Regions from separate parts of the Pseudoalteromonas sp. Ld20 genome, predicted to be linked through region 1. Evidence: predicted binding sites of a transcription regulator. Region 1 holds the regulator's gene; each other region holds the start of a gene.
The links. The regulator sigma-54, encoded in region 1, starts transcription at its own class of promoters, with help from an activator protein. The targets are predictions, from matches to a motif close to GTTGGCACGNNNNTNGNNT.
Positions count from the first base shown of each region.

Region 1 (3,286 bases):
ATACTCAAGAATATCATTAAACTCTTGCTGTTCTTTGGGTAAGTTACGCACATCAATACTGACGGCAATCTTATCGTAGTTATCAGATACACTACGCACTAACGACGGTAATAAGTTTACAGGGATATTATCAACACAATAATAGCCAAGGTCTTCTAATACACGCAAAGCGACAGATTTACCTGACCCTGAGCGCCCACTGATGATAATTAATTCCATGTAAACTCTCCTTCTTTTAACTACGACTGTTCAACAATTACTTGATATAGATCTTGGTCTGTTTTTGCGCTACGTATTTGTTTACAAAACTCTTTGTCGTTGAGTTTATCAGCAATTGTAGCCAACGTCTTTAAATGAAGTTCACTGTCACCGTCAGGTACGATGAGTGCAACAAAAATATCGACGGGGCGATTATCAATGGCATCAAAATTGATTGGTTGTTCGCTTACTAAAATTAAAGCGAGTGGTTCTTGTGCGCCACTCATGCGACCATGCGGGATCGCGATACCACGGCCAATACCTGTACTACCTAATTTTTCTCTATTTAATAGAGCACTCAATATGTCTTGTTGTGATAAGTGAGGAAGCCGTTCATGAGCCAATTGGCTGATAAATTCGAGGATACGTTTTTTGCTATTAAAAAGGACCGCAGCTTTACTGCAGTCCTGACAAGTAAGTGAACTTAGTTTCATAGTGTTAGTGTCGAGCGTGCTTCTCTTTGTGTTTGATAACTTGACGGTCGAGTTTATCGATGAGCCCGTCAATCGCGGCATACATGTCCTGGTGCTGCGTTGAGGCAAATAGCTCTGCGCCACTGACATGTAATGTTGCTTCTGCTTTTTGGTTGAGCTTTTCTACGTCAAGAATAACATGGACATTGTTGATGTGATCAAAATGCCTCTCAAGCTTCGCAAACTTATTGTTTACATAGTCTCTTAATGAATCAGTAATTTCTACGTGACGACCAGTTAAATTTAGTTGCATAAGCATTTTCCTTCTTGTGGTTTTACGCCTTAAATCAAGCTTTTACGTTGATTTGACGGTGGAATAGCTAGCGATTCACGGTACTTTGCTATTGTTCGTCTAGCTACTTTGATACCTTGCTCTGCCAATATATCTGCAATTTTACTATCACTCAATGGTTTAGCTGAGTTTTCTGCTGCAATCAATTTTTTTATGAGTGCACGAATTGCTGTCGATGAGCATTCTCCGCCATTTTCGGTACTGACATGGCTTGAGAAAAAATACTTTAACTCAAAAATACCACGTGGTGTATGCATGTACTTCTGGGTTGTTACCCGGGAGATTGTTGATTCATGCATTTCAACCATTTCAGCAACATCGTTTAATACCATAGGTCGCATAGCCTCGGGGCCATGCTCAAAAAAACCTTGCTGCTGTTTAACAATGCAGTTAGTTACTTTGAGTAATGTGTCATTACGACTTTCTAGGCTTTTTATAAACCATTTAGCTTCTTGTAAATGAGAGCGAATAAATTGGCTGTCAGTGCTCGATTTTACTGAGCGCGACATCGCCGCATATTGGCTGTTAACTCTAATTTTTGGCATGCTATCTGGGTTGAGCTCTACCACCCAGCGGCCTTTAATTTTTTTCACTGACACGTCGGGAATAACGTACTCTGACTCTTCTCGAACTATGGTATCCGCAGGCTTTGGATTAAGGCTGTGGATGAGTGTCATTACTTCTTTTAGTTCATCTTCCTTTAGCTTAGTCTTTTTCATCAAAGTACGATAGTCGCGACTAGCTAATAAATCGATATGATCAGTTAAAATCATTTTTGTTTCGGCAATCCAAGGCGTTGCAGGATCAAATTGATTTAGCTGAATACATAAACATTCAGGTAGGCTGCGTGCAGCAATACCGACCGGATCAAATAACTGAATACGCTTTAATACCGCTTGAACTTCATCAAGTTCAATTTCTTCTTCGTTATTACCTTTGTTTAGGCTTTCAGCAATGTCTTCACAGCTTAGTGTAAGAATACCTGAGTCATCAACCGCTTCGACAATGGCTATCGCGATAGCTTCGTCAGTCGGACTAAAATGAGTCAGCTGTAGTTGCCACATAAGGTGATCGTGGAGGGTTTCAGATGAAGCGCCTTGATAAATAGATTCATCTTCAGGCATTGGCCCTGATGAAGAGCTTGGTGCGGCGCTCATGTATTCATCCCATGTAACATCCATCGCCATTTCGTCGCTTACGGTATCTTTTGCTAGCGCTTCACTGCTTTCTTGTTCGTATTCACTTGGCGTGTCATCAGCTGAGGCACTGACAGTTTGATCATCAGTATCTTGTTTTTGTTCGTTCTTACCACCTGATTCATCACCAAAGTCATTTTCATCGACCTCAAGTAATGGATTGCTATCTAGTGCTTCTTGGATCTCTTGTTGAAGATCTAATGTGCTCAACTGTAACAAACGAATAGCTTGTTGTAGCTGTGGTGTCATTGTAAGTTGCTGGCCCATGCGCAGCTGGAGTGATTGCCTCATGTATCTCTAACAATCCTTTTATTGTTGTCATAATTAAGTCTAGCAGAACCTTAGCCGGGCGTGGCTTTATAGCCTAAATTGCTCACCCAAATAAACGTCGCGGACTGTTTGGTCGGCAAGTACATGCTCAGGAGTGCCTGATGCAATTAACTCCCCATGAGAAACTATGTAGGCTTTTTCACAAACATCAAGGGTTTCTCGTACATTGTGGTCGGTAATAAGTACGCCTATCCCACGGTTTTTAAGATGTTCAATAATCTTCTTTATATCTAACACCGAAATAGGATCAACGCCAGCAAAAGGCTCATCTAACAGAATAAATTTAGGGTTTGCGGCTAAAGCGCGAGCAATTTCAACGCGACGGCGTTCACCACCAGATAATGCCATACCTTGACTATCGCGGATGTGCTGAATGCTAAATTCATCAAGTAAGCCATCAAGCGCTTCTTCACGAGCTTGTTTATTTAGCTCTTTACGGGTTTCGAGTATCGCCATCAGGTTTTGGTAAACGGTCAGTTTGCGAAATATCGAAGATTCTTGCGGTAAATAGCCAATCCCTAAACGTGCACGGCTGTGCATTGGTAATAAGGTGATGTCGTTATCATCTATGCTTATTTTACCTTTGTCGCTTGGCACTAATCCTACAATCATGTAAAAAGTGGTGGTTTTGCCTGCGCCATTAGGGCCAAGTAAGCCAACAATGCTACCAGCGCTGACTTCTAAGCCTACATTTTTTACGACTTGGCGGCCTTTATAACTTTTTGCTAAAAACTCAG
Region 1 is NZ_JBISHB010000043.1:373,575-376,860, reverse strand. Features, by position in the region: gene rapZ (RNase adapter RapZ) at 1-219, opposite strand, end outside; gene ACJJVX_RS18840 (PTS sugar transporter subunit IIA) at 240-692, opposite strand; gene hpf (ribosome hibernation promoting factor) at 697-984, opposite strand; gene ACJJVX_RS18830 (RNA polymerase factor sigma-54) at 1,014-2,510, opposite strand; gene lptB (LPS export ABC transporter ATP-binding protein) at 2,577-3,286, opposite strand, start outside.

Region 2 (3,286 bases), on a different contig from region 1:
AGTTTACGTAAGTGCGCAACGTGATGAAGATGAGCCTGAGTTTGTTCGGATCAGTGTTAATGATAATGGTCCCGGTATTGATTTAACGCAAGCTGATAAGTTATTTGAACCATTTTATACCACTAAAAGCCAAGGCACAGGGTTGGGCTTAGCAGTGGTTAGCTCAGTGACAATTGCTCACCAAGGGCGAGTTGATGTTGCTAATAATACACAGGGCGGTGCTTGCTTTAGCTTGCTGCTGCCTATTTGTGCAGAATCAAAGTCAGTGGAGGTCATATGAGTAACAATACGATTTTAGTTGTAGAAGATGATGCAGGGCTTCGAGAGGCTTTGATCGACACGTTAGAAATGTCAGGAATTGATTGTGTTGCGGCTGATAGCGCTGAACAAGCAATGGTTTTATTGAAAAAAGATAGCTTTTCTTTAGTCGTAAGTGATGTGCAAATGGGGGCGATGAGTGGTCTTGATTTATTGCGGAGCATTAATTTAAATCACCCTGATTTACCAGTATTGATGATGACAGCATATGCAACAATCGATGATGCGGTTGAGGCAATGCGTTTAGGTGCGATTGATTATATGGCTAAGCCATTTGCGCCAGAAGTGTTACTCAATATGGTGAGCCGCTATTTACCAGAACCAGAAAAAGAAACGGATGGCCCAATTGTCGCAGATCCGAGCAGTATTCAATTATTAGAGCTTGCTTGTAAAGTTGCTAAATCTGATGCCAGTGTAATGGTGTTAGGCCCAAGTGGCTCAGGTAAAGAAGTATTAGCACGGTTTATTCATGATAAATCAGATCGTGCAGATCAGCCTTTTGTCGCAATAAATTGCGCTGCGATCCCAGAGAATATGCTTGAAGCGACCTTATTTGGTTATGAAAAAGGCGCATTTACAGGTGCAATCCAAGCTTGCCCTGGGAAATTTGAGCAAGCACAAGGTGGTACGATTTTACTTGATGAAATCACCGAAATGGATTTAAGCCTGCAAGCTAAGCTACTACGTGTACTGCAAGAGCGTGAAGTTGAACGTTTAGGTGGTCGAAAAACGATTAAATTGGATGTTAGAGTATTAGCCACTAGTAACCGTGACCTAAAAGAGGCCGTAAGTGAGCATCAATTTAGAGAAGATCTTTATTACCGTTTAAATGTGTTTCCATTGATGTGGCGCCCACTTTGTCAGCGCCCTGGTGATATTATTATATTGGCAAAGCATTTAATTGAGCGTCATATTAGTAAAAGCAAAGAGCCAATGGCACAACTTAGTCTATCAGCGCAGGATAAATTATTATCACATGCTTGGCCTGGTAATGTGCGTGAGCTTGATAATGTGATCCAGCGCGCATTAATACTGCGCCACGGTGATGTGATCGATGAAAATGCTATTTTTATCGAAAATCTAACAACGGCTCCATTAACCACCGCTTTAGCTAGCAATCCATTACCTGCTGACACAGCAAGCTCATTGAGTAATGAAGCGTATTACGACGTACAAGTGCCGACAATTAAAGCAAAAGCAACACACAGTGAGCCATTGCTTAGTACGGACTCTGGCAGCTACAAAGATGAATTAAAAGATAAAGAACATCGCATTATTTTAGAAACGCTTTCTCGCTGTCAAGGTAAGCGAAAAGATGTTGCTGAGACTTTAGGGATCAGTCCGCGAACATTACGCTATAAATTGGCGCAAATGCGTGACTTAGGTATTGCATTACCAGCCTAACTTTTATAAATATACGCTCAGTGCTCACTGAGCGTTCTTCCGTCAAAACTCTGACAAGTTAAATTAAACTGTAACTAACTGTATTTAAATGACTATTTTGTGGCACGTTTTGTGCTTTATCTAGTTATAAGTAAATTGTATCGTCAGAGATCATTATGAAAATTGAAAACAGTGCATTATTCCAAGAAATGCAATCCATGGCTCTTGAAACAAGCCGTGGTAATCAAGTAAATAACATACCAACTGAAGCGCAACCAACGTCATCAGCACAATTTGGTGATTTACTTACTAGCGCGTTAAATACGGTCGATGGCCATCAAAAAGAAGCGAAACAAAAGGTGACGGCCTTAGAAATGGGGGACCGCAGTGTTTCGTTAGCTGAAGTGATGATCGCATCACAGAAATCATCTGTCGCTTTTGAAGCGACCGTTCAGGTTCGTAATAAGCTTGTAGAGTCTTACAAAGAAATCATGAACATGCCTGTTTAACTAGGTAGTGGAGAATTATTGTGGCGCAATCTAATCAATCAACAGATCTTGCTTTAGCTGGTGGCGGTATCGACCAAAACGATAGTGAAGAGCAACAAGAACAAAAGTCAGGCTATTTAAGTGCTCTTAATGGTGTTGATATATTACGTCAAGCAACACTGCTGATTGCTTTAGCTATTTGTCTTGCGATTGCAATTTTTGTGATTATTTGGGCAAAACAACCAGATATGCGACCACTTGGAAAAATGCCAACAGAAGAGCTTATCCAAACTCTCGACTTTTTAGATGCACAAAAAATTGAATATCAGCTCGATGGTAACGTTATTTCTGTTGAAGAAGGCGAATATCAAAGCATTAAATTATTAATGACTCGAGAAGGGTTAGAGCAATCCCCAAATTCTGGTACTGATATTATCATGCAAGATATGGGTTTTGGTGTAAGCCAACGTTTAGAGCGTGAACGTTTAAAGCACGGTCGTGAGCAACAGCTTGCACGAACTATTGAAGAACTAAAAAATGTTACCCGCGCCAAAGTATTACTAGCCATCCCAAAAGAAAATGTGTTTGCTCGTCGTGAGAAAAAACCATCAGCAACCGTTGTGCTAACACTTAAGCGTGGACGTATGCTTAGTAGTGAAGAAGTTGATTCTATTGTTGATATTATAGGGTCAGCGGTTCAAGGCTTGGAACCTGCACGAGTTACAGTTACAGATCAAAATGGTCGATTATTAAATTCTGGTTCACAAAGTTCACTTGCGTCACGCTCACGTAAAGAATATGAAGTAGAGCGCAAACGTGAGCAGGAATACCTCGAAAAAATTGATAGCATTCTAATTCCGGTACTGGGCTTGGGCAATTATACTGCGCAAGTAGATTTAAGCATGGATTTCAGTTCAATTGAAGAAACCCAAAAACGTTATAATCCTGATTTACCGGCAGTGAGAAGTGAAACAACATTTGAAGAAAGTAACATCGGTGGTCTTGCAATCGGCATACCTGGTGCTTTGTCAAACCAACCTCCTGCAAATTCAGACATACCAGAAGTAGCAGGTCAAGGCGGAGCTGGCTCAGGCACT
Region 2 is NZ_JBISHB010000033.1:194,002-197,287, forward strand. Features, by position in the region: gene ACJJVX_RS09480 (PAS domain-containing sensor histidine kinase) at 1-280, shown strand, start outside; gene ACJJVX_RS09485 (sigma-54 dependent transcriptional regulator) at 277-1,722, shown strand; gene fliE (flagellar hook-basal body complex protein FliE) at 1,878-2,210, shown strand; gene fliF (flagellar basal-body MS-ring/collar protein FliF) at 2,231-3,286, shown strand, end outside.
Region 2: a site for sigma-54 is predicted at 1,821-1,839, ahead of fliE (flagellar hook-basal body complex protein FliE). Genes of this name have one in related genera too.

Region 3 (3,286 bases), on a different contig from region 1:
TCTATGATGTGCGCCGAGATGACGGTATTTTACGACGAGATTTGGTAAATCAAGGTTTTGATAGCCTTAGAAAAAACTATCCAATTAGGCGTGAATTCAGCACGCTAAATATCACAGGCGCAAATCAGCATGCAGATGTACTAGCGGCGCTCGGGTTTAACTTAATATAATTTAGACAATGGCCATAAGGGCGGTTGTTAATAGAGGAATACACATGTCACAAAAATATAATGTTGCCGTACTTGGTGCTACAGGTCTTGTTGGCCGCCAAATTATTGAAACGTTAGAAGATCGTAAGTTTCCTGTTGATCAATTATTTTTATTGGCAAGCAGCCGCAGTGCCGGTGAAGATATTAAGTTTCGTGGTGAAACTATCGAAGTGCAAGATGTTGAAGGTTTTGACTTTAGTCAAGCGCATATTGGCTTGTTTTCAGCAGGTGGCAGTGTGTCAGAAAAATATGCACCGATTGCAGCTGATGCGGGCTGTATAGTTATTGATAACACATCACATTTTAGAAATGACTTTGAAGTACCATTGATTGTGCCTGAAGTTAATGCTGCAAGTTTGGCTGATTTCAGAAACCGCAATATTATTGCCAATCCTAACTGCTCAACGATTCAAATGATGGTGGCATTAAAGCCGATATACGATGCGTACGGTATTGACCGTATTAATGTATCGACCTATCAAGCAGTATCGGGTGCTGGCAAAGAAGCCGTTGATGAGCTTGCAAAACAAACTGCAAATCTAATGAATGCGCGCCCAGTTGATAGCCAAGTATTTCCAAAGCAGATGGCATTCAATGTAATCCCACAAATTGATGTGTTTGAAGATAACGGCTATACGCGCGAAGAAATGAAAATGGTTAATGAAACCCATAAAATATTGGGTGACACTACTATTGCAGTAAACCCAACATGTGTGCGAGTACCTGTGTTTTTTGGTCATTCTGAAGCGATAAACATTGAAACACGCATGCCATATGATTTTGAACATGTTAAGCAGTTACTCAAAGATGCCCCGGGCCTTGAACTTATTGAAGATGAAGGTGATTATCCAACGCCAGTATCAGATGCAAGCGGTAATGATACTGTTTATGTAGGGCGTTTACGTCAAGATATTTCGCACCCGCATGGATTAAATATGTGGGTTGTTAGCGATAATACCCGAAAAGGCGCAGCTACTAATAGTGTACAAATAGCTGAAGAGCTTATTGCAAATTATCTTTAAGAATAAGTAGAAATAGCGGCAAATTGCCGCTTTTTTATTTTTAAACTGCCAAATAATTGCCGCATGATGGCTAAAAGCGTATAAACTTAACAATAACTATAAAAACTCTTCCGGCTGATAAAATTTAAGCTATTAAGTATCAAAGTGTTGCGATAGATATAAAGACGCAACTGGTTTATAGTTTGCAACTGGAATAGAGCTTGCAAGAAAATTGAATTAACTATTTTATTTATGTCAGTTATTTCTGCAAGAAATAATCAATGTTTAAGCGCCTGTTTTTTAGGTGCTGCGTTAACATTTAAACATTAAAGGATCAGCATGCGCGGTTTAGCTACACTCCTCTTATTAGCGTCTGCATTGGTGGCAACACCAATATACTCCCAAGACGGCACCCAACTAAAAGGGCCTAAAGGCGTTGATTACGGCGTTCAAGGGCGTTCAATTGGACCAATAAAGCCAACCGATACGTTATGGCGTATTGCAGCGAAAGTGCGACCAGATAACTCAGTAAGTATTTATCAGGTGATGCAGGCATTGTATGAGAAAAACCCCAATTCATTTTTAGATCAAAATCTAAATCATATGCGTGATGGCGCGTACCTCAAAATACCTACACTACGCGAAATTCGTAACATTAGTCCTCAATTAGCAAAACAACGATCTGAGCAAGATGATGACTTATGGGATAAAAAGAAAAACGGAACATTAACCCAAAGTGATATCGAAAGCTCCAAAACAAAAGTAACACAAGCGCGAAAAGTTGATGTTGATGAAGCAAAAAAAGAATTAAAACAAGAAATCAACACGATAAAAACCGAGCAAGGTACGCAACTTGTTGAGTTGCAAAAGCAATTTAAATCATCAGTTGAAAATGTTGAAGAGATCTTAGTTGAAAATAATAATTTAAAAAAGCAGCTAACCGGTATTTCTAAAGAGCTCGAAAAAGTGCGAAATCAGCTAGGACAAGATAGTGAAATTCAGCAGCAACTAAAAGAGTTAATTGCAAAGCAAAATGAGTTTATAGAGCAGCAAAAGGTAAAAAAGCAACAAGAGGAGAGTGAGTTTGATTTTGCCGCGTTATTGGCAAATCCGTTTGTTCTTATTTTACTAATGACGATACCGGCTTTATTAATTGTTTTTGCAGTGGTGATGTTTTTACGTAAACGTAATAAAGAAGATGAAGTAATTGACGACGATGAGTTTTTACCACAAAGCCCTAGTTATGTTCCAGACGAAGATATTGATTTAGGCCCCTCAATAGATCCTATCATTCCTGATCCAGTACAAGATGATTTAAGTGTCCAACTCGATGATAACTTAGACAGCGATATGCTGCCTGATGATGACATTATTTTTGATGACAGTATTGATGATGAAAGTATTGATGACGATTTTGAAGATGGCGACAGTCTATTAAATCAAGACGAACTCGATGGTCTATTAAGTGATGACATTGTATTTGATGATGAAGTCAAAGAAGATGATGAGTTAGATATCTTCATGCAGCAAGATTTTGACCAACAAGACGATGATAGTTTAGGCGATGATATCGACTTGGATCTTGATGCCGAAAAAGGTGACGGGGATATTTTAAGTGCAGAAGACCTAGATGACTTATTTGCAGAAGATGCCGTTGACAGCTCTTCTGCGCCTGCAAACGGGGAAATTGATGATTCCCTCGATGAGTTAGAATCAGATGATGCCCTTGCTGCGCTCAGTGAAGAACTTGCTAGTGAAGATGATGACTTTGATATAGATGAACTCATCGATGCACAAAGTTCTGTTAACGAAGAGCCAGAACTTGATGTACTTAATAATAACGATGAGGATTTTGACTTAGACGACATTGACAGCTTAATCGATGATGCTGCCGCGGAGCCTGAAAAACCAGCCGAGTTAGTTGATGAAGACGACACTGATTTTGATTTGGACGACATTGATAGCCTTATTGATGATGCTGCCGCAGAGCCTGAAAAACCAACAGAGTTAGTCGATGAAGACGACACTGATTTTGACTTGGACGACATTGACAGCTTAATCGATGACGCTGCCGCA
Region 3 is NZ_JBISHB010000034.1:53,675-56,960, forward strand. Features, by position in the region: gene ACJJVX_RS10045 (4-phosphoerythronate dehydrogenase) at 1-170, shown strand, start outside; gene ACJJVX_RS10050 (aspartate-semialdehyde dehydrogenase) at 215-1,231, shown strand; gene ACJJVX_RS10055 (FimV/HubP family polar landmark protein) at 1,550-3,286, shown strand, end outside.
Region 3: a site for sigma-54 is predicted at 1,430-1,448, ahead of ACJJVX_RS10055 (FimV/HubP family polar landmark protein). Genes of this name have one in related genera too.